DNA from 3 places in the Dechloromonas sp. ARDL1 genome. Region 3 is predicted to be linked to each of the others. Evidence: predicted binding sites of a transcription regulator. Region 3 holds the regulator's gene; each other region holds the start of a gene.

Region 1 (10,475 bases), 190 kb from region 3:
CACCGACTGCGAATCGACCGACAGCGGATTGGCCACGCCGCCGACCGCGACGTTCTGGATGTGCGGCGACTTGGAGCCGAGCACGGAAACGATCTTGCTCGCATAGCGCTGTACTTCCAGCGCCTGCAGGTAGTGCGAAACGGCGAGCAGGTTCACTTCCGGCGTCAGCTTCATGGCCGGGTGGCCCCAGTAGCCGTTGGTGAAGATGCCGAGCTGGCCGGTACCGACGAAGCCCTTCAGGCGCTCCTGCACCTTAACGAACTCGGCCTTGGAATTGCCGCTCCAGTTGGACAGGCTTTCGGCCAGGCTTGCCGTCTTGGCTGGGTCCGCCTTCAGCGCACTGACCACGTCGACCCAGTCGAGTGCCGACAGGTGGTAGAAATGGACGATATGGTCATGCACGGCATGGGCCAGCATGATCATGTTGCGGATGTACTGGGCGTTGACCGGAATTTCCAGCTGCAGCGCGTTCTCGACGGCGCGTACCGAAGCCATGGCATGCACGGTGGTGCACACGCCGCAGATGCGCTGGGTGATCGCCCAGGCGTCACGCGGGTCGCGGCCGATCAGGATGTTCTCGACGCCCCGCCACATCTGTCCAGACGCCCAGGCCTTCTTGACGCGGCCGCCGTCCACTTCGACGTCGACGCGCAGGTGGCCCTCGATGCGGGTAACCGGGTCGATGGTGACACGTTTGTTCATATTGTTCTCCTATCCCTGAATTCAGTGTGCCGCGCTTTCCCGGGGCAGAACCGGGAAGCGGCGGGTGATGATGATGTAACCGAGCACTTCGAGCGCGAACATGCCGATGGTGACCAGCATTTCGGCGATGCTCGGGAAATAGTTCCAGCCGTGGTCCACGCCCAGGCCGGTGTCGTAGCCGATCAGGAAGCCATTCACGCGCAGCAGGATGCCACCCATCATGATGGCGCAGCCGGCCAGGAACAGCCGGGCCGGGTTACGGCGTGCGCCGTGGGTACCAACCAGCAGGTAAGGCAGCGAGAAGCAGCCGATTTCCAGCCAGAAGAAGAAGGCTTCGAGGCTCGGCTTCAGTGCGTGCCCCAGCGCCCCGCGAACGACCAGATCGCCGAAGCGGACAACCAGGAAAACCGACAACAGGCCGAGCATGATCTTGGCCATGGGCTGCAGCAGGTGCAGCTCGATTTCACGACGGTAGGCCGACGATGCCACGCAGGACTCGAAGAGCACGATGCCGTAGCCGATGGTCACCGCCGACAGCAGGTAGAGCAGCGGCACGGCCGGCGTCTGCCACAATGGATTGACCTGCGGCCCCATGACCACGAGCAGCGTGCCGAGCGAAGACTGGTGCATCATCGGCAGCAAGGTGCCGAGGGCGATGAAGAAGAACAACACCTTTTCCAGTTTCTTCTTCTGCACCTTCAAGCCCCACTGCTCCATGAAGACCGGTGAGAACTCGATCCACATCACGGTGATATAGGCCGAGATGCAGACCGCCACCTCGAACATCACCGAATTGGGATTGGCGTAGCCCGGCCACAGGATGTGCCAGAAATTCCACCAGCGGCCGAGGTCGAACAGCACGCCGACGCCGGCCAGCGTATAGCCGAACAGCGAGGCCAGCAGTGCCGGACGCACCATCGGGTGATACTGGCCACGATTGAAGATGTAGACCAGCATGGCCACCGAAAAGCCGCCGCAGGCGAAGGCTGAACCGATGACCACGTCGAACACCACCCAGATGCCCCACGGGTAGCCGTCATTGAGGTTGGTGACTGCCCCCAGCCCGAAAATGAACCGGACGAAAAGCACGGCGATCATCGCGGCGATCAGCAGGCTGCAGATCATCACCGGCAAGTTGAACAACTTGCCGCCGACCGGGGCGGCAGGATGATGGGCGCTCATGATTGCCCTCCCTTCTGGCTTTCCTTGGCCGGCTCGTCTTCCGGCACCACATTGCGCTTGGCGACCCAGGTCAGACCGGCGAGCACGGCGATCGGCATCATCAGGCCGCCGTACAGCGTGTGCTGGATGGTTTCCGACGTGGCGGCCGAGGATTTCGGCGGCAGGTCAGGCATGCCGACCTTCTGGAAATTCACTGCCGACAGCTTGAGCACCTGCGTGCCACCATATTCCTGCTCGCCATAGACGTGCTGCAGGTAGTGGCCGACCTGTGCCTGGTAACTCTGGTCCGGCTCGTCGCGCCAGCCATGGCGATGCTTCCGCCCCTTGCCGTCTTCGCCGCCGGCCAGCACTTTTTCCTCGGCATGGCGCAGGCGGCCGCGCGGAATGCTCGTCCATTCGCCCGGCTTCAGCGCCAGGCGGCGCTTGGCTTCTGCCAGCAGATCCTCGGTACGGCCGAACAGCGTGGCGCCCGTCGGGCAAACCTCGGCACAGGCCGAATAATGGCCGTCCTTGTGGCGATGCCGGCACAGTTCGCACTTGCCGATCTTGCCGGTCGGCGAGTCGTACTGGTACTTGGGAATGCCGAACGGGCAGGCGGCGACGCAGTAGCGGCAGCCGATGCAGGCATCCGGGTCGTAGCCGACGACGCCGGTGACCGGATCCTTGATCATCGCCGACACCGGGCAGGCCGACACGCAGGATGGGTCGGCGCAATGCATGCACGAGGTCTTCATGAAGGAAAAGCCATTCAGCTCGCTATCCTTCTTTTCCATCGTACCGTTGCGGTACATCTTGATCAGGTTGAAGGTGTGGCCGCTGGTGTCGAGCGGCGTATCCCACAACTTGTCCACGGCGGTAAATTCAGCCGGGTTTTCGTTGACCTGCTTGCAGGCTGCCACACAAGCCTGGCAGCCGACGCACAGGGTGGCGTCGTAGAGCAGCCCCAAAGCCTCGGGCGGGCGCTGCAGCGTATCGCGGGCACAGGCCGTCTCGGGCAGCACGGCAGTCGCCGCAGCCGCGCCGCCGGCCAGGCAGCCGCGCAGAAAATCGCGTCTCGTGGTCATCTCAGACCTCCGTCGATTCGGTGGCTTTGCTGCCGTCCCGGTTGGCCTGCTCCTGCTTTTTCGCTGCTTCCAGCTCTTCCGCCTTGTGCGACAGACCGAGGTTCCTGGCCAGCATGGCGCCTGCCCCGGCGGCGGCACCGGCCACGGCGGCCAGCACGGCGGCCGACCCGAGCGAGGCGCCGACACCCTTTTCCTCGACGATACGGGGCAGGAAAGCCGACGGCTCGATGTTTTTCAGCTTGGCCACGGTATGGATGGGCTTGGCGAAGCCGACACCCTGCTCGGTGCAGCCGATGCAGGGGTGACCGCAGGCCACCGGCCAAGTGCCGGCGCCGGCATCGCCGAACATGATGACCGAGCAGTTGGCGTAGGTTTCCGGTCCCTTGCAGCCGAGCTTGTACAGGCAGTAGCCCTTGCGGTGGCCGTCATCGCCGAAATCCATGGCGAAGCGACCGGCATCGAAGTGGGCGCGACGCTCGCAGTTTTCATGGATCAGGCGGGAGTAGGCGAATTTCGGGCGGCCGAGGTGATCGACTTCCGGCAACTTGCCGAAGGTCAGGAAATGCACGACCGTCGACAGGAAGTTGTACGGATTGGGCGGGCAACCGGGAATGGTCACCACCGGCTTGCCGAGCACCTCGGCCACGCCGCTGGACCCGGTGGGGCTGGAGGTCGCTCCGGGAATCGAGGGGATCGTCGACGGCATGCCGCCCCACGAGGCGCACGAGCCGATGGCGATGACCGCCGCCGCGTCGGCCGCACATTCCTTGGTCAGCTCGATGGCCGTCTTGCCGCCGATCTTGCAGTAAACGCCGCCATCCTTGGTCGGAATCGCCCCTTCGATGACCAGGATGTACTTGCCCTTGTTCTCGGCCATCGCCGTCTTCCGAGCTGCTTCGACCTGATGACCGGCTGCAGCGAACAGGGTCTCGTGGTAGTCAAGCGAGATGACGTCGAGAATCAGCTTCTCCAGCGTCGGATGCTCGGCGCGCAGCATGGACTCGGTACAGCCGGTGCATTCCTGGAAATGCAGCCAGATGACGCTTGGCCGCTTTTTCGCGGCGACTGCTTCGGCAACAGCGGCATCCGCCCCTTGCGGAAGACCGAGCGTGGTCGCCATGGCGGCGCAGAACTGCAGGAACTCGCGGCGCGTCATCGACAGCCGCCTGGCTGCCGCCTCGATACGCTCATCCTGTTCCAGCGAAATCAGATTTTGATTGGCCATTTTTCTCCCCTTGTTGTTTCATCGCGGTCACCGCTGACCGACGATCTTTCTCTGCTGGGAGGGCCTGATTGATATTTAGTGAATGCTTTTATTGATACTCAACATAGCAACAGGTAGGCCAGATTTCAAAAGCCATACAATTCAGCAAGTTGCCAGATCGAAAGTTTGCCAAAAGCTGAAAAACAAGGGAAAAACGTCCACTTCTGGAAACAATGTGATCAGTGGCTTATCAGACCTTTGTACTACGCCCTTTGAGAGGGACACGCAAACAGCTTGCAAAACAGGCTGTCCCACGCACACCTCAGCTTGCCAGCCAAACCCTGTCCCTGCCGCTTTGCTTGGCCTGATACATCGCCTCGTCGGCGCTCTTGGCGAGTGTTATTTCATCGGTGCCATCATCGGGATAGAGCGCCACCCCCAGGCTGCATGAAACGGTCAGTTCGCGACCATCCAGAACGAACGGCTGGGCAATCGCATGGCGTAACTTTTCGGCCAGCAAGCGCGCTGCCTCGACATCGGCCAGCATGGGCATGAGCACCACGAATTCATCGCCCCCAATACGACCGACCGTATCGGAGGCGCGTACCGTTTCCTTCATCCTCTGTGCGACCTGGCGCAGCAGGAGATCGCCAGTCGCATGACCGAAATTGTCATTTATCGGCTTGAAGTAATCCAGATCGACGAAAATCAATCCAAAATTTCCGCCATTCCGCTTTGCCCTGGCAAGCTCATTACCCAGGCGGTCACTGAACAATGCCCGATTTGGCAATCCGGTCAGCGGGTCGTGCTGGGCCATATGGCGCAACTCTTCGGTCATCCCGGCAGCCAGCCGCAGGGCGCGCTCACGCCCGTTGACCATGAACCACGAAAGGAGCGCCAGGGAAAGACTCAGGCCGAATCCGGTTGCTGCAATGAGGCTCGCCACATCGCGACCATAACGCACATCGAATTCGCGAAGACTGCTGAGCGACAGCGTCCAGGCGCGACCGGCCACCACCATGTATTCATTGGCGTGCAGCCCGTCATACCCGTCGGGTTCGGAAGGCTTGCCAACGCTGTACATCAGCGAATTGGCCGTCGGCTCCACGCCATCGTAGATTTCGAGGACGATACCGGGCAAGCGGTTGCCGTACAGGCTGGCCATGAAGTCTTCGATGTAGAAAGCCGCGTAAATCCAGCCGATCAGATGCTCGCGCCGCTGGGCAACCGTATCGCGTGGCTGGCCGTAAGCATAGACGGGCAGGTACATGATGAATCCCGGTTGTGCCTCCGGTTTCTTGTCGACAGCCAGGCGAACCTTGGCGGTAATCGCGGCTCTACCCGAATCGCGCGCGCTCTCCATCGCCAGGCGTCGAGCCGGATCTGCCCAGGTATCGAGCCCCGGAGGCAACCGATTGCGTCCCACCTGCGGCTCGCGCTGGATGATCGGCGTATAGAGTTCGCGCTCACCCTCCGGATAAACCGCATAATTCGCCACACCCAGTCCGCGCATGACCTCCTCGTGAGCTTTTTTCTGATTGCCCGGAACAAGATCGACCACCCCGACAATCTGTATTCCCGAGAAATTGGCATCAAGTTGCAAGGTCTCGACATAGTCGCGAAAGGCCGCACGGTTTTTCAGGCCGGTAGTCGCAAACAAGCCCTGCAATCCACGCAGCATCTGTTCATGCGCGGCCAGCCGCTGCTCGACCCGACTCACCGTGTCGCGCAAGGCAAAATCGAATTGCGCCCGAACCTCCTTGCGGCTGGTCTGCGATTCGTGCCGCCAGAGCAACCAGGTGAGCGTGAGGGTAACGCTCAGGATCATCCAGGGCAGCAAATGCGACAATCTGGAGATCCGGAAGGAGTGGCCGATCGTCACTGCCCCCCCTTAATATTGACCATACCGGCCGCCATCTCCGGCTTGAAGTATTTTTCGAAGATACGTCGTATGGTTCCATCCCTCCGCATCTCGCTCAACAGCGCCCGCCATTTTTCCTGCTCGCCGGGCGAGAGCGCGGCCTTCGACATGATCAGCCCGTGCAGCACTGGCGGATCGTTGAATTCGATGACATTGGTCGCTTCGCGAATCTTTTTTTCATCCAGCGCCGGGTAATCGAAGGGCTCGATGATCATCCCCTGGATGTGATTCAGCATCAGGGTCTGGTAGAGCGGTTCGAGACCACCGGCCTGGCTGACCCGATTAGCCAGGAGCAGGCGGTCGACCAGCCGGTTGGCGGATTCGCTGTAGCGAAAGCTGCGAATCACGCCAAGTTGCAACCGGGGATTGCGCTCGAAGTCAGCATGCGTAGCAGCGCCACTATCCCTGCGGACCAACAACTAGTACTTATTGGAAAAATACCAGGCAAACGAAGCGAAGCGCTCCCGCTCGGCGTTGGTGATGCCGGAGAGGCTGAAATCCAGCGCCCCGGACTCGATCAGTTGCCAGATCCGCGCCCTTGGCATCACGCTGACGACAACCTTGCAGCCCGAACGGCGGAGCAACTCGTCAGCCACATCCTTGTCGATGCCGGTATCGGTCGCCACCGTATAGAGCAGGCCGTGCTCGTGCAAAGCCAGGCTGTAGGGACGCGTGCAGTCGAAACCGACCGCCCCGGCGGGGGAGACGAGTATGCAGGCCAGCAACGATGCGATCAGACTGCGACGGATCATCCATCCCCCCATGGAACGGCGGCAACATTGTGTCGTGTTGATCATACCGATTCGTTCCGAATTCAGTATCAGGGTAAACCAGACGGGATAGCGGCGAACGTGGCTTACATCACGCTCGGCACAAAGAGTGCAGCGGACACTCCGGCGCAGCCGGACGGCTATCGGTATCCGGCCTCGCCCAGGCGTCGCGCCACCCAGGCCTGGCCCAGGGCCAGCCCGCCATCGTTGGGGGGCGCCAGGCGGGCCTCCAGCAAGTCGACACCGATGGCCCGCAAGTGACCACGCAAGCCCGCCATCAATACGGCATTCATGGCGCAGCCGCCGCCCACGGCGACACGTGCACCACCCACACGCCCGAGCGCGGCAGCGACGAAGGCGGCGAGGCCGGCGGCCAGGGTGGCATGGAACAGCGCGGCCCCATAAGCTGCATCGTTCTTGCACCCCATCAAGGCCGGCAACAGGGGAGAGAAATCAAGAACACAGCCATTGTCGCGCAGCACATAGCCGCCGGACAACGGTGCAACGGGACCATGCCGGGCCGCCAAGCCTTCGAGTTCCATGGCCGCCTGGCCCTCGAACTGCATCAGGTCGCGCAGGCCGAGCAGGCCGGCCGCCACATCGAACCAGCGGCCGAGACTGGTCGTTGGCGGACTGCGCAGCTTGCGATCGAGCATGGTCAACAGCGGACCGGGGTCGCGCCCCGGATAGTATTGGTGAATCCAGCCGCCGACCCGATACCCCAGGCCGGCTCCGTGCAGGGCGGAAACGGCCATCCGCCACGGCTCCCTGGCCGCCCGGTCGCCGCCCGGCATGGCCAGGGGGTGCAGATGGCCGATACGCTCGCAGCTGGCGCCGTCGAGACGCAACAATTCCCCGCCCCAGGCCGTACCATCCGGGCCAAGGCCGACACCGTCGATGGCCAGACCGAGAACCGGCCCGTTGTCATCCTGTTCGGCGCAAATCGCCGCAATATGCGCATGATGATGCCCAACCGCCTGTGCCGGGACATTGAATTCCTCCGCCAGTCGCAGGGCGAGATGCGTGGACGGAAAATCCGGATGCAGATCGTGGGCAACGATGTCCGGCCGAACATCGAGAATGCCCAGCAGGTGGTCGACGCTCTCTTCCAGGAAAGCAATGGCCGCCGCATTGTCGAGCCCGCCGATGTGCTGCGACAGGAAGGCTTCGCGTCCCTTCATCACGCAAATCGTGTTCTTCAGGTAGCCGCCCAGCGCCAGTACCGTCGGCCCGTCGTCGGCCCGGGACGAATTTAACGCGATGGGCACCGGCACGTAACCGCGCGACCGGCGGATGAAAGCGGGCCCTTGCGGCGCGGCGCGGACGACCGAATCGTCGCAGCGCGTCACGATTTCCCGGTCATGCAGCAGGACGGCGTCGGCGATGCCGTTCAGGCGCTCCAGCGCTTCATCGTTGCCGATGACCAGCGGTTCGCCATGCGGATTGGCACTGGTCATCACCAGCAACAGCTCGGCACGCTCCTGCAGCCAGGCCGTGCCAGCCGGCCGGCCGGCCGCTTCGTGCCAGAGCAGCAAATGCAGCGGCGTGGCTGGCAACATGGCGCCGAGCCAGGCCAGGCCGGGCGCAACGCCCGGCAACTCCTCCGCCCCCTTCGGACACAGCACGATGGGCGCGGCAAGGCTGCGCAACAGCTCGCATTCGTCCTCGCCCACCAGCGCGACACTGGTCAGCGAAGCCGGATTGAGCCCCATCACGGCGAAAGGCTTGGCCTCGCGTTGCTTGCGCTGGCGCAACTCGGCCACCGCCACGGGGTTGCGTGCGTCGCAGGCGAGGTGAAAGCCGCCCAGGCCCTTGATCGCGACGATATGCCCGGCTTGCAGACGGCGCAGTGTTTCGCCCAGCGGGTCGCCGGCCAGCGGCGGCCCGGCGGCATCGAGCAGCCACAATTGCGGCCCGCAATCGGGGCAGCAGGTAGTTTCGGCGTGGAAGCGGCGATCCGCCGGATCGACATATTCGGCGGCGCAGGGCGCGCACAACGGAAAACCGCTCAGGCTGGTCTGCGCCCGGTCGTAAGGAATGCGCCGGCTGACCGTGTAACGCGGCCCGCAATGCGTGCAGGTGGTAAAGGCGTAGCGCCAGCGCCGGCTGGCCGGATCGCAGATGTCGGCCAAGCACGCCGTGCAGATCGCCGCATCGGGACCGATGGCAGTCCTAATCTTGCCTGCAACGCTGTCGAGAATAACGAAACCCGTTTCCGGCAGATCGCCGGAGACGGCTTCGACCGTAACAGTATCGATACGCGCCAGCCTGGGCGCGTCGTCACGCAAGCGTCGTTCGAATTCCATCCAACTCGGGCCACAGACAAATACTGTGACACCGTTGCCGTCGTTACGAACCCAACCGGCCAGGCCAAGTTCATTGGCAATACGCCAGACGTGGGGCCGAAAACCGACCCCCTGAACAATCCCGCCGATACGGAACAGGTACCCAAGGCATCTCATTGCGATGCTTCGTTAGCTGTTTTTTTCCCTATCAACCGCAAAATACCCCAGACAGCCAAGCCAGGCAGCAATCCGAACAGAAATACGCTTGCTCGACCAAAGCCAAATACCCAAAAGCCGAGCACGGCAAGGAGCAAGAGCAGCACTGAAAGCACAACGGCTCCAGCGACATCAAGTGGGGCAAAACCACCGACTCGCATTGGTCTATTTTGCTGCCAACCGGCGTTCCAGTTCGGCAATCCGCGCCTTCAACGCATCCACGCTGTCACCGTGCCTGGCGCGCTGCGTTTCCAGCCCGGCCTCGATCCAGTCCAGCCAGGCACCCATGCCGTCGCCGCTGGTGGCCGACACACGGAAGATGGTCAGGTTCGGATTGACGCGACGGGCGTTGGCTTCGGCGAGATCGGCATCGAAGCTCAGGTAGGGCAGCAAGTCGCACTTGTTGAGCAGCATCACGTCGGCAGCGGCAAACATATCCGGGTACTTGAGTGGCTTGTCCTCGCCTTCGGTGACCGACAGGATCGCCACCTTGTGGTGCTCGCCGAGGTCGAAAGCCGCCGGACAGACGAGGTTGCCGACATTTTCGATCAGGAACAACGATTCATCCTTGGGCTGCAGGCGCTGCATGGCATGGCCAACCATGTGTCCATCCAGGTGGCAGCCCTTGCCGGTGTTGATCTGCAGCGCCGGCACGCCGGTGGCGCGGATGCGCTCGGCGTCGTTGGCGGTCTGCTGGTCGCCCTCGACAACGTTGATGGCAACCTTGTCCTTCAACAGTTCGATGGTCTTGCAGAGCAGCGTGGTCTTGCCCGAACCGGGGCTGGACACAAGGTTGAGCGCGAAGATGCCGCGCTCGTCGAACCAACTGCGGTTGGCGGCGGCGTAGGTGTTGTTCTTGGAAAGGATGTCCTGCTCGATCTGCACCATGCGCGCTTGGCTCATGCCCGGCACGTGGGCGCGCGCGGGGCCGGTGCCGTAGTCGAGATCGCCGCCGATGGCGTGTTCGTGATGGTGGTGCGGGTGATCGTGGTCGCCGCCATGCACATGGCCGTGAGCATGGTCATGCGCATGGCTGTGCGTCGTACCGTCGGCATGCACGTGGTCGTGCGTGTGGCCATGCACGTGGGCGTGCTCGCCCTGGTGCACATGCTCGTGAACATGCATCGTGCC
Region 2 (10,475 bases), 190 kb from region 3:
CATCTTCGACGACGTGCGCGGCGATACCATGGTCCTCGCCCGCTACATGCAGATTCTGTCGCCCGAGTTGTGCGACGCGCTGGCCGGCCGGATCATCAACATCCACCACAGCTTCCTGCCCAGCTTCGCCGGTGCCAAGCCTTACCACCAGGCCTATACGCGCGGCGTCAAGCTGATCGGTGCCACTTGCCACTACGTGACCAGCGAACTCGACGCCGGTCCGATCATCGAACAGGACGTGATCCGCATCGACCACTCCGACTCGCCGGAAGACATGGTCCGCTACGGCAAGGATATCGAGAAAACCGTACTTGCCCGCGGCCTGCGCTACCACCTGGAAGACCGCGTATTGGTGCACGGCAACAAGACGGTGGTCTTCCGCTAAAAAACACAGGACGGAGAGGTTCGACATGATTACCCTCGCACCTCCCCGCCTGCTGTTCGTCGATCTGCGCCGCGAGCGCAGCGGTCGAATGCCTCTGCTGGCCGGCGTGGAGCCGGTCAATCCACTCCTCGCTAGCAAGTGCAATGCCCCGTCTGGCGCGCTGGCCGTCCTTGTCGCCGTCGACAGCGAAGCTGCCTACGCCGACTGGCGTGCGCGCCTGCACCCGCTCTGCCCGCGTGCTGTCCCGCACATCATCCTGCTCGATCCGTTCGACATGGTCTTGGCGCGCAAGGTCATGGCCGACGATGCCGCCGACTGCTGCGCCATCGACGATCTCGAGCGACTGGAGCTGATTGTCGCCCGTCTCGAGCAACGCCAGAACCCGCACTCCGAAGCCGGGCGCGAAGCCAGCGAAGCGGCGCTCTACCTACGCATGCAGACTGCCGTCGACATGCTGCCCAGCCCTCTGTTCATCAAGGATCGCCACGGGCGCTACATCGCCTGCAACAAGGCGTTCGAGGATTACATCGGACTCCCCCGCGATGCCATCGTCGGGGCGACGGTATTCGATGTGGCTCCGGTCGAACTGGCACGCATCTACGAGAAAGCCGATCAGGACCTGATGCTCAAGGGGGGCAAGCAGACCTATGAAGCCCAGGTGCGCTTCGCCGACGACAGCTATCACGACGTGATTTTCTACAAATCGGTTTTCTACGCGGCAAACGGCGAGGCCGACGGTATTTCCGGAACGATGCTCGATATCAGCGACCGCAAGTTGCTGGAAAAGCGACTGAAAATTGCCGCGGCAACCGACTTCCTGACCGGTATCAACAATCTGCGCACCTTCTACGAGCGCGCAGAACAAGAATTCCGGCGCTTCTGCCGCAATGGCGGCGACTTGTCGCTGGTGGTCATCGACCTCGACGATTTCAAGCAAATCAACGACCAACTCGGGCATGCCGCTGGTGACGATGCCTTGCGCGCCTTCGTTGCCGCCGTACAGGCCAAGCTGCGCGAACAGGACGTTTTCGCACGTGCCGGCGGCGACGAGTTCCGCCTGCTGCTGCCGGACACCGATCTTGCCGGCGCCATTCTTGTTGCCGAACGCATCCGCAAGGCAGTCGCCCTACTCACGGTTGCGGGCGCCAGCGGCACGCGCTCCCTGTCGATCAGTGCCGGCGTATGCGTCTGCCAGCCCGGCGACGACAATCTCGACATCGTCACCCGACGCGCCGATGCCCAGTTGTACGCCGCCAAGGCGGGCGGCCGTAATCGCGTCTGCCCGCTGCCCGCCATCCCATAAAAAATGGGCACCCGAAGGTGCCCAAAGGGAGAGAGAGGGTAATTTCCGGCTTAGTGGTGGTAGGCACTTTCGCCGTGCGAGGTAAGATCCAGGCCTTCACGCTCTTCTTCTTCCGGCACGCGCAGACCGATCACGATATCGACCAGCTTGTAGGTCACGATGGAGACGACACCCGACCACACAACCACGGTACCGACACCCCACAGCTGGCTGATCACCTGCGCGGTCATGTCGTAGGCACCGACGGCGTTGGCGACATAGTCATAGACGCCAGTACCGCCGAGGGCCGGGTCGGCAAAGACACCGGTCAGGATGGCACCGAGGATGCCGCCGACACCATGCACACCGAACACGTCGAGCGAGTCGTCGGCACCGAGTAGCTTCTTCAGGCCATTGACGCCCCACAGGCAGACCACGCCGGCCAGCAGGCCGATAACGATCGAGCCCATGACACCGACGAAGCCCGCCGCCGGCGTGATGGCGACCAGACCGGCGACGGCGCCGGAGGCAGCGCCCAGCATGGACGGCTTGCCCTTGAGGACCCATTCGGCAAACATCCAGGAGAGCGCGGCGCAAGACGTGGCGACCCAGGTGTTGACCATGGCCAGCGCGGCACCGCCGGAGGCTTCGAGGGCGGAGCCGGCGTTGAAGCCGAACCAGCCGAACCACAGCAGGGAGGCACCGATCATGGTGAAGGTGAGGGAGTGCGGGGCCATGGCGACATTGCCCAGGCCAGTACGCTTGCCAACCATGTAGGCACCGACCAGACCGGCGATGGCAGCGTTGATATGCACGACAGTACCGCCGGCGAAGTCAAGTGCACCCTTCTGGAACAGGAAGCCGGCGGTCTTGCCAGCAGCTTCGCCGGCAGCGGCGTCGATGTAGGCATCCGGACCCGCCCAGTACCAGACCATGTGGGCCATCGGGATGTAGGACAGGGTGAACCAGATCACCATGAAGACCAGGATGGCGGCAAACTTGGCACGCTCGGCGAAGGCGCCGACGATCAGGCCACAGGTGATGGCGGCGAAGGCGCCCTGGAAGACGACGTAGGCCAGCTCGGAGATGTTGACGCCCTTGCTGAAGGTGGCAGCAACGGAATCGACGGTGACGCCCTTCAGGAACATCTTGTCGAGCACACCGAAGAACTGGTTGCCCTCGGTGAAGGCAGCCGAGTAACCGTAAACCACCCAGAGAACCGAGATCAGCGAGAAAGTGACAAAAACCTGCATGAGCACCGACAACATGTTCTTGGTACGGACCAGGCCGCCGTAGAACAGCGCCAGACCGGGGATCGACATCAGGATGACCAGTGCGGCACTGACCATCACCCAGGCGTTGTCACCCTTGTTCGGCGGAATCGGGGCGACGGCGGGAGCCGACGCTGCGGCTTCTGCGGCGGCCGGAGCAACTGCAGCCGGAGCAGCAACGGCCGGGGCTGCTTCTGCAGCGGCGGCAACCGGTGCCGCAGCCTTTTCCTCGGCCCAGGCCGGGGCGCCGAAAGCGACGGCGCCGAGCAGAGCTAGCAATGCGAATACGCGTTTCATGGTGGGGCTCCTCAGAGGGCGTCAGTACCGGTTTCGCCGGTACGGATACGAATGACTTGCTCGACGTCGAAGACGAAAATCTTGCCGTCGCCGATCTTGCCGGTTGAAGCCGACTTCTCGATGGCCTCGATGACCTGATCGAGTTGCTCGTCCTTGATGGCGGCCTCGATCTTCACCTTAGGCAGGAAGTCGACGACATATTCAGCGCCCCGATACAGCTCGGTATGCCCCTTTTGCCGGCCGAAACCCTTCACTTCAGTGACCGTGATGCCTTGCACGCCGATGGCGGACAGGGCTTCACGCACTTCGTCAAGCTTGAACGGCTTGATGATGGCGGTAACGAATTTCATGATGAATATTCCCCGTTTAGGTTGAAATCTGTTTTCCCCCACCGGCGCCGGCCGGGTCGCCGGCAGGGGAAGCTTCTGTTTCTTTAGAAAGTCTTGGTGACGGACAGGACAGCGATACCGCGGCCGGCATCCTTTGCCCTGGACCCGGTGTTGCCCGACTCGTTCAGGGAGTTCGTGAAGCAGTAGAACTCGCCCTTGCTGCAGCTACCCTTGGCGTTGGTGCCGACATAGGAAAGGCCGACCACCCAGCCGCTCAGATCCTTGGTCACGCCGAACTTCCAATCGGTGTAGCTGATGCTGTCGGAGCCAGTCAGGCTGGCCGAGGCATACTTGTAGTCCTTGGCGAATAGATGGCCAACGTGACCATTCACCCCCCAGCCGTCGCCCAGATCGTAGTTGCCGTTGAATTCGAGATAGCTGGTGCCCTTGGATTCCGGCAGATCGAAGTAATCGCTGACTGCATAGGAGTACTTCAGGGTCAGGAACTTCCAGCTACCGGCAACGTACAACTCCAGGTTATCCACGGTGCCGGAGGCGTTGGCCGACGGATGCTTGGCATTGGTACCCGACAGCGGACGGGCACGGGAACCCGGATAACGGTAGTAGAGGGCGCCGACGTCAATACCGAAGTCTTCGGCAAAGGTCGTCTTCCAACCGCCGTAGAAGTCCATTTCGATGTTGCCTTCCGGATAACCGGCGCCCGACGAAATGGTGGAGTTCCAGTTACCGATGTACAGGCCGGTAGCCGCGTGCGAATAGTCGAAGCCACCCTGGATGGCCGGCTTGCCGAAGGTCTGGTCAATGCCGCGGAAGCGGTAGCTGGAAGCAAGCGTCATGTTGCCGGTCAATGCCGGGGTTTCAGCGGCCGGTGCGGCAGCCTCCTCGGCGAAGGCCGGTGCGGTGAAGGCGCCGACGAGGGCCAGGGCGATCAGGGACTTCTTCATGGTTTCTCTCCTACGGATTGGTCAATGCAAAAACAAAAACTGTTCGAGACAGCATTAGCAGAACACGTGCCAGGCAATATTTTTGATAAAAATCGAACAGTTAGGGCATTCAAACAAAGCAAGGCACCAAGGTAGCGCACCAAAACCGTGCGGTTACAGTGTGTTACGCACCAAGCCCGAGCGACCATCGGAAAAGAGGAGGAATTCCGCTGTGATAAACTGCCCGGTCACGGAGGACACCCATGCTCGACCCCAAGACTCTTGAAGATTTCGGCGCCAAAATGAGCGCGCTGCTGGCCAACACCCCTGCCAAGGACATCGAAAAGAACGCCAAGGCCATGATGAGCGGCTTCTTTAGCAAGCTCGATCTGGTTACCCGCGAGGAATTCGATATCCAGGCCCAGGTTCTGGCCCGTACCCGCGAGAAACTGCAGGCGCTCGAAGCGCGCGTCGACGCGCTGGAAAAAGCCCGCTCCGGCCAGTAATACAAGCCGCATGGCGCTGGCCATCGCCCACAGTCGCGGACTGGATGGCCTGAACGCCCCGCCGGTCGTCGTCGAAGCCCACCTGGCCAGCGGCCTGCCCAGCTTCACGCTGGTTGGGCTGCCCGATACCGAGGTCAAGGAAGCACGCGACCGGGTACGCGCCGCCATAGTCAATTCCGGCTTCGAATTTCCCAACAAACGCATCACTGTCAATCTGGCGCCGGCCGATCTGCCCAAGGAATCCGGGCGCTTCGACCTGCCCATCGCGCTCGGCATCCTGGCCGCCAGTGGACAGATCCCGGCCACCGACCTGGCCTCCTACGAATTCGCCGGCGAGTTATCGCTATCCGGTGAACTGCGTCCGATCCGCGGGGCGCTGGCCATGGCGCTGCAGACCCAGGAGGAAGGCAAAGCCTTCATCCTGCCCGAGGAAAGCGCCCGCGAAGCGGCGCTGACCGGCGCCGCCCGCATCCTGGCCGCCCGCTCGCTGCTCGGCGTCTGTGCCCACCTGGCGGACCGCGAACATCTGCCGACGGCCGTGGCGGCCGGTTCACCGAACTATCGCCCGGCCATCCACGATCTTGCCGATGTGCGCGGCCAGGCGCAAGCCAAGCGGGCGCTCGAGATCGCCGCCGCCGGTTCGCATTCGCTCCTGATGCTCGGCCCGCCCGGTTCGGGAAAATCGATGCTCGCCGCACGCCTGCCCGGCCTGATGCCGGACCTCGACAACGCGGCGGCCAAGAGTTCGGCGGCCGTCCTGTCGCTGGTCGGCCAGTTCCGCCCCGAGGCTTTCGGCCTGCGCCCCTATCGCCAGCCGCACCACACGGCCTCGGCCGTTGCCCTGGTCGGCGGCGGCAATCCGCCGCGCCCAGGCGAAATCAGCCTGGCCCATCAAGGCATCCTTTTTCTCGATGAACCCGTCGTTTAGCTTTTTTTGCAATGTTGTCTATAACTCAATATATGTATGAATTATTGATGGAACATAGACAACATGACTGCTCCGATTTCACAGCCAATCGTCCAAAAATTTGCGAGGCATAGTCAATTGCCGTTCGTCGCCCTAAGCGGAGGGGCACGAAAGCTATTAGAGACGGCAGCCCAGCAGATTCCGCAGCACGAGCAGAAGGAGGTACCCAAGCTATTGAGGTGGCTCGAATGCTATTTGCAGATTACCGACCAACGGTTATCCATCCGCCACGTCAACGCTCCACTGTTCCACAATATTTGCGTCCGCTTCTATGGAGCGCTCTATTCCAGGCGATTTCTTGAAATCCGTAGTGAAGCACGTTACGTAGTAGCAAAAGCATTCTCGTCGCTACTAGAAGCCGTCAGGTCTCTTGCTCCGTTAACGCAAGTACCAACCCCACAATTATCAACCACAGGCCCTTCTCAAGAAATCCTGCAGTGTGTTGACGCTCGTTGAAAACTGACCAGAAAAGTGGGGGTGTGCGCGCTGAAAATTGACCAGGGTGATTAACTCGTCCGCTCATTTTTTGAGCAGGATTTTAGGAGATGATCACCATGAAGGATCTGGGAAGGATTCGGCGGTTGTTTTATCGGGATGGCCTATCGCTGTCCGAGATTTCGCGGAAGACGGGGTATAGCCGGAACACCGTCAAACGTTGGTTACGGACACCGGAAGGGGCGGAGCCGAAGTACGAACGGCAGAACCCGAACATCAAGATTGCCCCGTATGCGGCGCGCCTGATCAAGGCACTGGAGGCGGATGCCCGCCGTCCGAAACGGGATCGGCGCACAGCACTGAAACTGTTTGGCGAATTGCAGGCCGCCGGATTCACCGGTACCTACTGCCGGGTCACCGAATTCATCCGGCGCTGGCGGGCCGATGGCGGTGCAGCCGTCAGTAAAGCCTTCGTTCCGCTCCACTTCGAGTTGGGCGAAGCCTTCCAGTTCGACTGGAGCGAAGAGCATCTGGTCATTGGCGGGGTCTGGCGCAAGATTCTCGCCTCACATCTGAAACTCTGCGCCAGTCGGGCCTTTGTCGTTCAAGCCTATCCGACGCAAGGTCACGAGATGCTGTTCGATGCCCATACCCGCTCGTTTGCGGCGCTGGGTGGCATTCCCCGGCGCGGCATCTACGACAATATGAAGACGGCCGTGGATAAGGTGCAGAAAGGCAAATCCCGCATCGTCAATTCGCGCTTCTCGGCGATGGCCTCCCACTACCTGTTTGATCCGGATTTCTGCAATGTCGCCAGCGGCTGGGAGAAAGGCGTCGTCGAGAAGAACGTCCAGGATAGTCGGCTCCGTCTCTGGCAGGATGCCGGCAAGGAGCGATTCAGTTCATTCACCGAACTGAACGTCTGGCTGCTCGAGCGCTGCCGGGGGCTGTGGCAGGAATTGCGTCATCCCGAGTACGCTGACCTGACAGTGGCCGAGATGCTCGAACACGAACAACCGAGCCTGATGCCGATGGTCGCATCCTTCGATGGCTACGTCGAAACCTTGGGCAAGGTATCGAGCACCTGCCTGGTGACGCTGGATCGCAACCGCTACTCGGTACCGTGCGAACTGGTGGGCCAAGCCGTCAGCCTGCGTCTTTATCCGGAACGGATCGACATTGTGGCGCACGATACTCGGGTGGCCAGTCATCCCCGCAACTTCAGTCGGCAGCAAACCCTCTACGACTGGCAGCACTACATCCCGCTGATCGAACGCAAGCCAGGGGCCTTGAGAAATGGCGCGCCGTTTGCCGACATGCCGGAGCCATTGCAACGATTACGCAGCTTGCTCCTGCGCCGGGAAGGTGGTGATCGGGTGATGGCCAAAGTGCTATCGGCAATTTCGCAGTTTGATCTGGAAGCGGTGCTGGTTGCCGTCGATCTGGTGCTGGAGTCCGGCCTACCCAGTGCCGAGCACATCGAGAACATGCTCAACCGCCTGAAGTCGGGTCCCATGCCGCCACCGGTGGAAACGCCACTCACCCTCAGCGAAGTACCGATTGCCGATACCGGCCGCTATGACCGCTTGCGTACCGAGGTGACTGATCATGCGTGAGCTGATGAGCGAGTTCAAGGAACTGCGTTTGCACGGCATGGCCGGTGCCTGGGAGGAGCTGACAGCCAACGGTAGCAGCCGTGTCGAAGCCTCACGTTGGCTGATCGAACATCTACTGCAAGCCGAGCATACTGATCGAGTGATGCGTTCGATTGGCTATCAGATGCATGCGGCCCGCTTCCCGGTACATCGTGATCTGGCCGGATTCGACTTCGAACAATCGAAGGTGGATCAGAAGCTGATCCGGCAACTGGCCGACCTCTCCTTTGCCGAGGAAGCCCAGAACGTCGTGTTCATTGGTGGCACGGGCACTGGCAAGACCCACCTCGCGACGGCGCTGGGTGTCTCGGGCATTACCCATCACAGCAAGCGGGTGCGTTTCTTCTCGACGGTTGATCTGGTCAATGCGCTGGAACAGGAGAAGGCTGCTGGCAAAGCCGGGCGGATTGCCTTGGGGCTGCTGCGCATGGATCTGGTCATCCTCGATGAGTTGGGCTATTTGCCGTTCAGTCAGGCCGGTGGCGCCTTGCTGTTCCACTTGCTGTCGAAACTCTACGAGCACACCAGTGTGATGATCACGACCAATCTGACCTTCGCCGAATGGCCGAGCGTCTTTGGCGATGCCAAGATGACCACTGCCTTGCTCGACCGGCTGACGCATCACTGCCATATCGTCGAGACCGGGAATGAGTCGTTTCGCTTCCGGCACAGCACGGCAACGGCCAAGTCGAGGATCAAGGCGCGGGAGCAGAGCAAGCGGGGAAATCCACCCGAAGCAGATCCGTTCTGATCGAGGCCGCGTTGGGAAATCCGTTCCGGACTCCGTCCTCCACGGCTTTCCCAACGCATTCGTCGTGGCTCGGAAATCAGTTGTTCTGAGCTACACTTATCCACAAGCCCACCTATGTCAGGTGGCTATCACACCTGGTCAAAATTCAACGCGCACAGGTGGTCAAATTTAAACGCGCGCCGACACTGCAGTGGATCGATAGCTTCCACCAACTACCTTTGAACTAGGAAAAGGTATGGCTATGGACTGGCTGGCGAACAGAAAATCGAAAAGGGAAGGTCATATGGCTATCGCTCTAAGAGGTGGTTCCGCGAATCCGGACATCGAGTTAAGTGAAATCTCTGCTTCAATGGGCGATGGAAATCGCCTGCCTAGGAGCAGAAGCAATGAGAAGACCCCGCCGTAACCACACAGCCGCCTTCAAGGCCAAAGTGGCGATTGCCGCCCTCAAGGGCGATGAGACGCTGGCTGCGTTAGCAGAGAAGTTTGACGTTCATCCGAATCAGATTACGCAATGGAAGACACAATTGCTCGAGAACGCCTCGGGTGTCTTTGCGACGGCTGCCGAGAAGCAGGCGGCCACGCCGGACCTGAAGGATTTGCATGCAAAGATAGGCCAGCAGGCGTTGGAGATTGATTTTTTGGCCGTCGCGCTCGGTCGCATCGGCGATGCGAGCGCAAAACGATGATCGACAAGGCCCACGATCTGCCTGTCGTCAGGCAAGTCCAGTTACTTGAGCTTTCGCGTTCTTCTGTCTATTACCAGCCGCAGCCCACATCCGAAATCGATTTGATGCTGATGCGGCGGATTGATGAACTGCACCTGGAGCATCCCTTTGCCGGTGCGCGGATGTTGCGCGATATGCTCAAGCTCGAAGGCCATGAAATCGGTCGCAAACATGTCGGTACGCTGATGAAGAAGCTCGATATCCAGGCCATCTACCGCAAGGCCAACACCAGTCGGCGCAACCAGGCACACCGCATCTATCCCTACCTGCTGCGCGGCCTTGCCATCGAGCGTCCGAATCAGGTCTGGGCCATGGATACGACCTACATCCCGATGCGCCGGGGCTTCGTCTATCTGAGCGCGGTGCTTGATTGGGCAACCCGTCGGGTGCTGAGTTGGCGCCTGTCGAACAGCCTGACGGCTGATCCCTGCGTCGATGCTCTGGAAGAGGCCATCATGAAGTATGGCCGACCGGAAATCATGAACACAGACCAGGGCAGCCAATTCACCAGTTCGGCCTTCATTGGCTTGCTTCAGGAGCACAGCATTCAGGTCAGCATGGATGGCAAGGGCTGCTGGCGCGATAACGTATTCGTCGAACGCCTCTGGAAATCGGTCAAGTACGAGGAGATTTACCTGCACGGCTACGACACCGTTTCCGAGGTCCGACAGGCGCTGGCCCGCTACTTCGATTTTTACAATCGTCGTCGCCCGCACTCAACGCTTGACGGGCAAACCCCGGATACGGCTTACTTCAACCAGCCGCTGCTCGCCGCAGCGGCTTAACCCGCAGAGAACTCACTTAAGAAAACCAAATTTCTGTCCAACTGCGCGGGGCCACCTCTCCGTTTCTGTTTTGAAGTACCGCTTGACGACCGAGTTCAATTCGGCCGCCCACTGATTCCTTTCCCAAGTACGGCTCTTGG
Region 3 (10,475 bases):
ATTATAAGGTTATTGCGCGTTTTCGCGACGTCAAAAAGGTGGCTCGCTGTGAAAATCCATGCGCTCGCCGGTTGCCGGATGCGCAAAGCCCAGATTCATCGCATGCAGCAGCAGGCGATCGGCCATTTTTTCCGCTACACCACCGTACAGATCGTCGCCGAGAATGGGGTGTTGCAAGGACATCATATGCACCCGCAACTGGTGCGAACGGCCGGTGACCGGTTCCAGTGCGACGCGGGTCGTCTGCTTCTCGATATCGCGGCCGAGCACACGGAAGCGCGTTTGCGAGGGGCGGCCGAGATCGAAATCGACTTTCTGCTTCGGCCGGTTCGGCCAGTCCACGATCAGCGGCAGGTCCACGCCGCCTTCGTCGTAGGGCAGCAGGCCGGCTAGCACGGCGACGTAGAGCTTGTCCACCTGGCGGTCCTGGAACATCTTGGAGAGACGGCGGTGCATGTCGGCGCCGCGGGCAAAGACCAGGATGCCGGAGGTCGACATGTCCAGTCGATGCACGGTCAGCGCATCCGGGTACTCCTGTTGCACCCGGCTGAGCAGGCAATCCGCCTTGTGCTCGCCACGGCCGGGAACCGACAAGAGACCGCAGGGTTTTTCGGCAATGATCAGGAAATCGTCGGCAAAAACAACGGGCGAAGCGCCAGGGGGTGGGGGCAGATAGGCAGTCATCGGGGGGCGAGGCGAATTCGGCAGCGGGCATCCTTGAAAGCCATCGGTTCCTGGCTCCAGCCCGGTCCCGGCGAGGTCTGCATGCAGCCCCGGGCACCGTCCACCTTGCTTGTCCACCAGTACCAGGGCGCCGGCGCACCGCTGGCGGCCGTGCCGGCCAGTAGCAGGAGAAGGATGGGTAAGCGTCTGATCGACATGAAGAATTTTCTTGCCAAGAAAAGGCGGGTCAATGTACTGTACGTATACACAGTATCCGGTTGGCCGTTATCGGGGGCGAATATACCGCGTTTGGGCCGGGCCGGATAAACGGTTTCCTGCAATTTCTATTCCATCTTTGGCCCCTGTGCCATAATCCGCTCAAATTTTCGAGGTCACACCATGGACGACAACAAGGCAAAGGCGCTCGCCGCAGCGCTGCAACAAATCGAAAAGCAATTCGGCAAAGGCTCCATCATGAAGATGGGCGACGCCGAAATCGACGAAGGCATTCAAGTCGTGTCGACCGGTTCGCTTGGCCTCGACATCGCGCTTGGTGTCGGTGGCCTGCCGCGCGGCCGCGTCGTCGAAATCTACGGCCCGGAATCGTCCGGCAAGACCACGCTCTGTCTGCAGGTCGTCGCCGAAATGCAGAAGCTCGGCGGCACGGCGGCCTTCATCGACGCCGAACACGCGCTCGATCCGCAATACGCCCAGAAGCTCGGCGTCAATGTCTCCGACCTGCTGATTTCGCAGCCGGACACCGGCGAACAGGCGCTGGAAATCGCCGACATGCTGGTCCGCTCCGGCTCGGTGGACATCATCATCGTCGACTCGGTCGCCGCCCTCACCCCGCGTGCCGAAATCGAAGGCGAAATGGGCGACCAGATGGTCGGCCTGCACGCCCGCCTGATGTCGCAGGCGCTGCGCAAGTTGACTGCCAATATCAAGAAGACCAACACGCTGGTTATCTTCATCAACCAGATCCGCATGAAGATCGGCGTCATGTTCGGTTCGCCGGAAACCACCACCGGCGGCAACGCGCTGAAGTTCTATGCTTCCGTCCGCCTCGACATCCGCCGCATCGGTTCGATCAAGAAGGGCGACGAGGTCATCGGTAGCGAAACCAAGGTCAAGGTTGTCAAAAACAAGGTTTCTCCTCCGTTCCGCGAAGCCATCTTCGACATCCTCTACGGCGAAGGTATTTCCCGCCAGGGCGAAGTCGTCGAAATGGGCGTCGCCCACAAGTTGGTCGACAAATCAGGTGCCTGGTACGCCTACAAGGGCGAGAAAATCGGCCAGGGCAAGGACAATGCCCGCGAATTCCTAAAGGCCAACCCGGAAATCGCCGCCGAAATCGAAGCCGGCATCCGCGAGGCCGCCAGCACCACCGTGATCAAGCCGACCAAAGCCAAGGCCGATGCCTGACCTGCGCGTGCGGGCCCTGCAACTACTCACCCGGCGCGATTACAGCCGGGCCGAGTTGAAGACCAAGCTCGCATCGCATGCCGAATCCGAGGAAGAACTCGACGCCGTGCTCGACACCCTGCAAAGCGAACGCCTGCTGTCCGATACCCGCTATGCCGCCCAGCGCGTCGTGGCGCGCGCCGGGCGTTACGGCAATGCGCGGCTGAAGCAGGAATTACGGCAGAAAGGCGTTGCTGACGAAGAAATCGCTGCCGCGCTTCCGGAGGGGGGCGATGAAACCGAACGCTGCCGCAGCGTCTGGCAGCGCAAGTTCAGGGAATTGCCGCAATCGCCGGAAGAGCGTGCCAAACAGCAGCGTTTCCTGCAATATCGCGGTTTTTCCAGCGAAGCCATCCGCCGCGTCCTGCGCGGTCTCGAGCAATGACCACGTCTGCCGCCAAACTGACCGCCAACAACCTGAAGAAGCGCTACAAGGCGAGGACCGTCGTCGAGGACGTTTCCTTCGAGGTCAAGTCGGGCGAGGTGGTCGGCCTGCTCGGTCCGAACGGCGCAGGCAAGACCACCTGTTTCTACATGATCGTCGGCCTGGTCGCGGCCGATGGCGGTGAAGTCCATATCGACGACAACCGCCTGACGCACCAGCCGATGCACAGCCGGGCGCGCCTCGGACTGTCGTATCTGCCGCAGGAAGCCTCGGTCTTCCGCAAGCTCAACGTCGAGGAAAACATCCGCGCCGTCCTCGAACTGCAGAAGCTGCCCGAAGCCGAACTGAACGACCGCCTGGAAGGCCTGCTCAAGGAGTTGCATGTCGACCACGTGCGCCACGTCAATGCGGCCGCCCTCTCCGGTGGTGAGCGGCGCCGCGTCGAAATCGCCCGGGCGCTGGCCACCAGCCCGCGCTTCATCCTGCTTGACGAACCGTTCGCCGGGGTCGATCCAATCGCCGTGCTGGAAATCCAGAAGATCATCCGCTTCCTGAAGGAGCGCGGCATTGGTGTGCTGATCACCGACCACAACGTCCGTGAGACCCTCGGCATCTGCGATCACGCCTACATCATCAATGCCGGTAATGTACTTGCTGCTGGACGGCCAGCTGAAATCGTGGAGAATGAAAGCGTGCGCAAGGTATATCTCGGCGAGCACTTCAAGCTCTGACCGAGCCGCACCAGACCCCAACCGATGAAGCCGGCACTCCAACTCAAACTATCCCAGCATCTGGCGCTGACCCCGCAGTTGCAGCAGTCGATCAAGCTGCTGCAGTTGTCGACCATCGAGATGCAGCAGGAAATCGAGCGCTACCTGCTCGAAAATCCCATGCTGGAACGCGAGGACGAGGGGCCGGAGTCGTTCGCCAACGCCCAGCAGTTTGATTCCCCGCGCAACGAGGAGTCGCGCAGCGAGAGCAGTGAAGAGCGCGAGCCGCGCGAGGACCGCGAAACCGAACCGCCGAGTTCGCCTTCCGAGGTCGATGACGACCGCTGGGCTTCCGATGCTGGCACTTTTACCGGAGCCGGCCGCGACGAAGACGATGACAGCGACAGCCAGGATATTCATGCTGCCAACGTCAGCCTGCGCGAGCATCTTGGCTGGCAACTCGGGATGACCCAGCTGAATGAGCGCGACCGCAGTCTGGTTCGCTTCCTGATCGAAGCGCTCGACGACGACGGCTACCTCTCGGCGTCCCTGCAGGAGCTGTGGGAAACCCTGCCGCCGGAATACGAGATCGAGCTCGAAGAGCTCGAAATCGCGCTGCGTCACATCCAGAACTTCGACCCGACCGGAATCGGTGCGCGCAATCTGCAGGAATGCTTGCGCCTGCAACTGAAGGCCTTGCCGGACGAGTACGATCGCAACGTGGCGCTGGTCATCGTCGAGAAACACCTTGAATTGCTGGCGGCCCGCGATTTCGCCAAGTTGCGTCGAGTCACCGGCTATGACGACGAGGATCTGAAGGCCGCCCAATCCCTGATCACCAGCCTGAACCCGCGTCCGGCTGCTGGCTATGCTCAGGTCGAGGCACGCTACATCACGCCTGACGTGATTGTGAAAAAGCTCAAGGGCAAGTGGACGGCCTACATCAACCCGGACGCCTATCCCCGTCTGCGCATCAACCGTTTGTATGCCGAGATTCTCGCCAAGCAGCGGCGCGGCAACGGCAACATGTCCACCCAGTTGCAGGAGGCTCGTTGGCTGATCAAGAACGTCCAGCAGCGCTTCGATACCATCCATCGCGTCACGCAGGCCATTGTCGACCGCCAGCGCCAGTTCTTCGAGCATGGCGAAGTCGCCATGCGGCCACTGGTCCTGCGTGAAATCGCCGACATCCTCGGCCTGCACGAATCGACGGTGTCGCGCGTGACCAGCCAGAAATACATGGCCACGCCGCGCGGCATTTTCGAACTGAAATACTTCTTCGGCAGCCATGTCGCCACCGATACCGGTGGGGCTTGTTCTGCCACGGCCATCCGGGCCTTGATCAAGCAATTGATCGGAGCCGAGGAAGGCAAGAAGCCCTTGTCGGATAGCCAATTATCCGAAATACTAGGCCAGCAGGGAATCGTAGTTGCCCGACGTACGGTAGCCAAATACCGCGAGTCGCTCAACATCCCACCGGTCAATTTACGCAAGACCCTGTAGAGAGAGGAGAAAAAAGTGAATCTGCAGATCAGTGGTCATCACATCGAAGTAACCCCCGCACTGCGCGAATACGTGGAAAACAAGCTGGATCCCGTGGTCCGTCACTTCGATAAAGTGACCGGCGTCAACGTGGTGCTGTCTGTCGAAAAGCTGAAGCAGAAGGCTGAAGTCACCGTGCACGTTCCGGGCAAGGACATGCATGTCGAAGAGTCCGGCGACGATCTCTATGCCGCCATCGATTCGATGTTCGACAAGCTTGACCGACAGGTCCAGAAGCACAAGCAAAAGGTCCAGGATCACCATCGCGGTGAAAAGCCCGGGCTGCATGCCGCCGAATAAGCGCCCAATGGCCGCAGCGTAAGCTGCGGCTTTGTTTTATCCACTCTTATGAACCCTCTCAACAATCTACTGAGTGCCGATCAGGTGCTGCTGAATCTCGAAGCCAGCAGCAAGAAACGCGTTTTCGAACAAGCCGGCATCCTGTTCGAAACCCGTCTGGGTCTGGCCCGCTCGACCATTTTTGACAGCCTGTTTGCCCGTGAAAAACTCGGTTCCACCGGTTTGGGTCAAGGCGTCGCCATTCCGCATGGGCGCATCAAGGGCCTCAAGCAGGCTGCCGGCGCATTCATGCGCCTGACAACACCGGTGCCCTTCGACTCTCCGGACGGCAGGCCGGTCGACCTGTTGTTTGTCCTGCTCGTTCCCGAGCAGGCGACCGAGCAGCACCTCCAGATCCTCTCGGAACTGGCCCAGCGTTTTTCGGACCGGGGATTCCGGGAGAAGCTGCAGACGGCCGCCGATTCGACCGCGGTTTTAGCGCTATTTCAGTCCTGAGTTCCAGTCGTGCGTCACGTCAGTCTGGTTCAGCTATACAAGGATAATCGGGAAAAGTTGCTGCTGAACTGGCATATTGGTCAGAACGCAGACCGTCGCATCGAAATCAAGGGCTCCAACAGCTACGGGGCCGATTTGGTTGGTCATATCAACATCATTCACCCAGAGCGTGTGCAGGTGCTTGGCCTGGCCGAGTATGACTGGGCGATGCACATTGGCGAGCGGCGTTTCGGCCAGATGTTTGTCGACCTGCTCAGTGCTCAGCCGCCAGCCGTCATTGTCGCCGATGGCCTGACGCCGCCGTCCCAAGTGGTGGAAACCTGTACCCAGACAGGTACGCCGTTGATCAACTCGCCCAAGCCCTGCTCGGCAGTCATCGACCTGCTGCGTATCTATCTATCGGCCCGCCTCGCCGACACCGTCAGCCTCCATGGCGTCTTCATGGATGTCCTGGGGATGGGCGTACTGATTACCGGCGATTCGGGGGTCGGCAAGTCGGAACTGGCACTCGAACTCATCTCCCGGGGGCATGGCTTGGTCGCCGACGATGTGGTCGAGATGGCACGAATTGCGCCGACCACCATCGAAGGCCGCTGCCCCGGCATGCTGCGGGATTTCCTCGAGGTGCGTGGGCTCGGGCTGCTCAATATCCGGACCATCTTCGGCGAAACCGCCTCGCGCCGGAAAATGAAGCTCAAGCTGATTGTTCATCTGCAAAAGACGGCTGCCGCAGCCGATGCGCCCCGTCTCCCCCTGGATGCCCAGACCCAGGAGGTGTTGGGGGTTCCGGTGCGCAAGGTCGTCATTCCCGTGGCGGCCGGTCGCAACCTGGCGGTCCTGCTCGAGGCGGCGGTACGCAACACCATCCTGCAATTGCGGGGCATCGATAGCCTGCAGGATTTCATGGATCGCCAGCAGCGCATGATGCTTGACGATGACGCATGAATCGCTGATAGTACGTCGGCGTTTTTGCACACTACGGGGGACATCCACCATGAAAAAACTGATCGCGCTGCTGCTTGTCGCGTTTTCCGCCAATGCCGTTTATGCCGCCGACGATTGTGCTGCCCGCGCAGCCGAAAAGAAGCTGGCTGGCGCTGCCAAGAACAGTTTCATGAAGAAATGCCAAGCCGACGCCGGGGCTCCCGCCGAAAACGCCGAGTGCGCCGCAAAGGCCAAGGAAAAGAAACTGGCCGGTGCCGCCAAGAACAGCTTCATGAAGAAATGCTCGGCTGACGCTGCCGCAAAGTAATCCGAACCGAGAAGAAATATATCCGACGTCGGCCGCCTTCAGGCGGCCGATTGCCGTTTACAGATGCTCGAAGTCGGCGAGGTCCGACTGTGGGTCGTTGGCGGAGCTGCCGAACCCGAATTTGCCTTTGCCGTCGAGTTGCATCTCATTGCGGCGAACCATGACTTCCTGGCGGCCGGACAAGGTCACGAAAGTGCCATTGGTACTGGTATCGATCAGGTAGAAGCCGTCGTTGCGGCGTTCGACGCGGGCATGTTGGCGCGAAGCCTTGCGGTCGTCGATGGTCAGTTTGCAGCCGAGGTCGCGGCCGATTGTGAGGACCGGGGTCTTTTCATCGACCAGAAAGGCCTTGCCGCGATAACGGATGCACAGGCGTTCGACTGGAAGACGGCTGACTTCGCCGAAAGTCGAGAGGGGTGATGAGGTTCCTTGGTAGCTGGGCCAGTGCACCTGAAAGAGCGATAGTTCGGTTCCGTTTTCGGCAACGGTGCCCAGCTTGGGCATGGGATCGACGGTGATGATCCCGGGTTGAGGCAGCTCCCCGACCAGCTCCGAACTACACAGGATCTGGTCGCGTCGGGCAATGCCGGCGATGCGTGCCGCCGTGCTGACAGCCGCCCCACTCAGCTTGCCCTCGCTTTCCTGCACGACCCCGCTGTGGAGACCGATACGGATAGTCAGCTTCAGGCCGGAAACCGGTGGCAGGTCGGCGATGCGTTGTTGCATGTCGATTGCAGCCTGGCAGGCCTCTTCGGCAGTCTCGAAGGCGGCCAGTAATTCGTCGCCGACAATCTGGACCGTCTTTCCCTTGTAGCCGTCGATGGAGCGCTTCATGCGCTTCAGGCAGCGCTCGACGGCATGCATGGCTTCCCGGTCGCCTAGTTTTTCGAAAAGCGCCGTACTGCCGGAAACGTCGGCGAACATGACCGTCAATCTGCGTTGCGTAGCGCTCATTGCTTAGCCAGGACCGGAAATGGAAATGGAAAAATTATCGAAAGCAGATTATATGCTGCTCTGCCCTCATTATGCATTATGCCTTTAGACTTATAGGGATGGTTCCACTGATAGGCATTTCGGGGCTATCGAAGGCGATATCGCCCTCGTCGACCGGGGTGTCGAGGGTCAGGCCATGGAAGTCGAAGAGGTCCAGATCGGCCAGGTGCGATGGAACAACATTCTGCATGGCGGTGAATACCGATTCGGTACGTCCCGGGTAGCGTTTATCCCATTCCTGCATCATTTCACGAATCTTCTGGCGCTGCAGATTGTCCTGAGAGCCACACAGGTTGCAGGGAATGATCGGAAACTCCATGCCACGGGCGAATTTGGCGATATCGACCTCGGCGCAATAGGCGAGCGGGCGGATCACGACATGGGCCTTGTCGTCGGTGACCAGCTTGGGGGGCATGGCTTTGATCTTGCCGCCGAACAGCAGGTTCAGGAAGAGCGTATGTACCATGTCGTCCCGGTGATGGCCGAGGGCGATCTTGTTGGCCCCCAACTCCTTCGCGGTACGGTAGATGATGCCCCGGCGCAGGCGGGAACAGAGCGAGCAGGTGGTCTTGCCTTCGGGAATCTTGTCCTTGACGATGGAGTAGGTGTCGGATTCGATGATGCGATAGTCGATGCCGATCGATTTGAAGTAATTCGGCAGGACATCGGCCGGAAAGCCGGGCTGTTTCTGATCGAGATTCATGGCGATCAGGCGGAACTTGACCGGGGCGCGCTGCTGCAGGGCCATCAGCATGGCGAGCAGGGTATAGGAATCCTTGCCGCCGGAAACGCAGACGAGCACGGTATCGCCGTCCTCGATCATGTTGTAGTCGATGATCGCCTTGCCGGTGCGACCTTCGAGGAACTTGCGGAGTTTTTGCAGGGTGTTGGAGCTGTTCATTGTGACTGACGGAGTGACCCGACCCGCGATTGCGAAAAGCCGCAAGTTTACTCTCTGGATAAGCTGTCGGACAGGTAATTTTCGATGTCTAATCAGACAGTTCGGGCATAGGCGGCAAGTTTTTGCTGGAATTCCCTGACCTTGATTGGCTTGGATAGGTAGTCGTCCATACCTGCGGTAATGCAGGCCTCCCTGTCGTCATGCATGGCGGCGGCGGTCATGGCAATGATCGGTGTCCGGGGCAGGCCCTGCGAGGTTTCGCGCGCCCGTATGTGTTGCGTGGCCTCGATGCCGCCCATGACCGGCATCTGCATATCCATCAGGATGACGTCGAAGCGGTGGTTGCTGAGAATATCCAGCGCCTCCTGGCCGTTTTGCGCCAGCGTGGCTTCGTGTCCCCATTTGGCGAGCAGTCCCAGGGCGAGTTTTTGGTTTGTGTGATGATCTTCAACCAGCAGGACTCGCAGTGATTGCTGGGATTCGCGCAGGGCGTGGCGGGTGAGCAGGGGATTACCCTCCGGCGGGAGCGCCGGGGCCGCGAACAGGCGTCCGAGGGTGGTCATCAACGCGTCATTAGAAATCGGCTTGGCGAAGAATCCGGCGATTCCGGATTCCTCGCAGCGCAGGGCGTCGCCCCGTGAGGCACCGGAAGAAAGCATGAGCATCGGCGGGAGCACCTTGTGCTCGGCACGTAGTCGGCTGGCGAGTTCGTAGCCGTTCATTTCCGGCATCTGCGCATCGAGCAGGATGCAGTCGATTGGCTTGTCAGTGTTTCGCATCGCCCTCAGTGCGGCGGCACCAGAGTCGACGCATTGCGCGGTGACCTGCATGGTGGCCAGCATGCCTTTCAGAATCCGACGATTGGTTGCGTTGTCATCGACCACCAGCAGATGGTGCCCTTTTACATCGACGACAGGTGGCGCATCAAATCCCTTGCTGTCGGCTAGCCGGAGTTGCAGGGAGAAATGAAAGGTGCTTCCCTCGCCGACTTTGCTGTGCAGCCACATCGATCCTCGCATCAATTCGACGAGGCGCCGGCAGATTGATAGGCCGAGCCCAGTCCCACCGTATTTCCGGGTCGTTGACGTGTCCTCCTGAGCGAAGGCGTCGAAAATGACCTCCTGCTTGTCCGGTGCGATGCCAATACCGGTGTCGTGGACCGCAAAATGGAGAACGGCATACTGTTCTTGCTGCTGCATGAACTCGGCAGTCAGGGATATTTCGCCCTGCGTGGTGAACTTGATGGCGTTGCCGATCAGATTGACCAGTACCTGCCGCAGGCGGCCGGGGTCGCCCCGGACAAAGCGCGGGATATCCGCCGGCAGGTCGCTCAGTAGCTCGAGCCGCTTTTCGTGGGCCTTCAGGGCCAGCGGCTTCAGCGTGTCGGTAATCAGGCGATGCAGATCGAAAGGGATATCCTCGACGATCATCTTGCCGGCTTCGATCTTCGAAAAATCGAGGATGTCGTTGATGACGGTCAGCAAGGATTCGGCCGACGATTTGACGATGGTCAGATACTCCCGCTGCTCCGGATTGAGGGGGGTTTCGAGTGCGAGATCGGTCATGCCGATCACCCCGTTCATTGGCGTCCGGATTTCATGGCTCATGTTGGCCAGAAAATCGCTCTTGGACTTGCTGGCGGCCTCTGCAATTTCCTTGGCGCGCAGCATGTCGGCTTCAGCCTGCTTGCGGTCGGTAATGTCGATGATCGTGCCGATCAAGCCGGAAATACTGCCGTCGGGGCGGGTCAGCACTGCCTTGTTGTAGATG

What was found. Region 3 encodes sigma-54, which starts transcription at its own class of promoters, with help from an activator protein. Its sites were predicted from a motif close to TGGCACGCTTNCTGCTNA; they were not measured.
Region 1: AB6Q56_RS20240 (hydrogenase small subunit) is a predicted target of sigma-54. The motif match lies at 4,277-4,294, and genes of this name have one in related genera.
Region 2: AB6Q56_RS18280 (TorF family putative porin) is a predicted target of sigma-54. The motif match lies at 4,584-4,601, and genes of this name have one in related genera.

What each region holds. Positions count from the first base shown of each region.
Region 1 covers NZ_CP168939.1:4,083,267-4,093,741, reverse strand. The annotation lists gene AB6Q56_RS20255 (nickel-dependent hydrogenase large subunit) at 1-702, opposite strand, end outside; gene hybB (Ni/Fe-hydrogenase cytochrome b subunit) at 724-1,884, opposite strand; gene hybA (hydrogenase 2 operon protein HybA) at 1,881-2,948, opposite strand; gene AB6Q56_RS20240 (hydrogenase small subunit) at 2,950-4,173, opposite strand; gene AB6Q56_RS20235 (CHASE domain-containing protein) at 4,475-6,001, opposite strand; gene AB6Q56_RS20230 (hypothetical protein) at 6,031-6,420, opposite strand; gene AB6Q56_RS20225 (hypothetical protein) at 6,493-6,825, opposite strand; gene hypF (carbamoyltransferase HypF) at 6,984-9,305, opposite strand; gene AB6Q56_RS20215 (hypothetical protein) at 9,302-9,505, opposite strand; gene hypB (hydrogenase nickel incorporation protein HypB) at 9,510-10,475, opposite strand, start outside.
Region 2 covers NZ_CP168939.1:3,697,077-3,707,551, forward strand. The annotation lists gene purU (formyltetrahydrofolate deformylase) at 1-385, shown strand, start outside; gene AB6Q56_RS18265 (diguanylate cyclase) at 411-1,688, shown strand; gene AB6Q56_RS18270 (ammonium transporter) at 1,739-3,235, opposite strand; gene glnK (P-II family nitrogen regulator) at 3,247-3,585, opposite strand; gene AB6Q56_RS18280 (TorF family putative porin) at 3,669-4,529, opposite strand; gene AB6Q56_RS18285 (accessory factor UbiK family protein) at 4,772-5,014, shown strand; gene AB6Q56_RS18290 (YifB family Mg chelatase-like AAA ATPase) at 5,025-5,942, shown strand; gene istA (IS21 family transposase) at 6,536-8,032, shown strand; gene istB (IS21-like element helper ATPase IstB) at 8,022-8,822, shown strand; one part of gene AB6Q56_RS18305 (IS3 family transposase) at 9,209-9,467, shown strand; one part of gene AB6Q56_RS18305 (IS3 family transposase) at 9,467-10,335, shown strand; gene AB6Q56_RS18310 (HD-GYP domain-containing protein) at 10,348-10,475, opposite strand, start outside.
Region 3 covers NZ_CP168939.1:3,889,044-3,899,518, forward strand. The annotation lists gene AB6Q56_RS19225 (RluA family pseudouridine synthase) at 31-684, opposite strand; gene AB6Q56_RS19230 (hypothetical protein) at 681-881, opposite strand; gene recA (recombinase RecA) at 1,063-2,088, shown strand; gene recX (recombination regulator RecX) at 2,081-2,512, shown strand; gene lptB (LPS export ABC transporter ATP-binding protein) at 2,509-3,243, shown strand; gene AB6Q56_RS19250 (RNA polymerase factor sigma-54) at 3,268-4,725, shown strand; gene hpf (ribosome hibernation-promoting factor, HPF/YfiA family) at 4,741-5,064, shown strand; gene ptsN (PTS IIA-like nitrogen regulatory protein PtsN) at 5,113-5,559, shown strand; gene hprK (HPr(Ser) kinase/phosphatase) at 5,569-6,504, shown strand; gene AB6Q56_RS19270 (hypothetical protein) at 6,554-6,811, shown strand; gene AB6Q56_RS19275 (FHA domain-containing protein) at 6,869-7,765, opposite strand; gene ttcA (tRNA 2-thiocytidine(32) synthetase TtcA) at 7,842-8,705, opposite strand; gene AB6Q56_RS19285 (response regulator) at 8,798-10,475, opposite strand, start outside.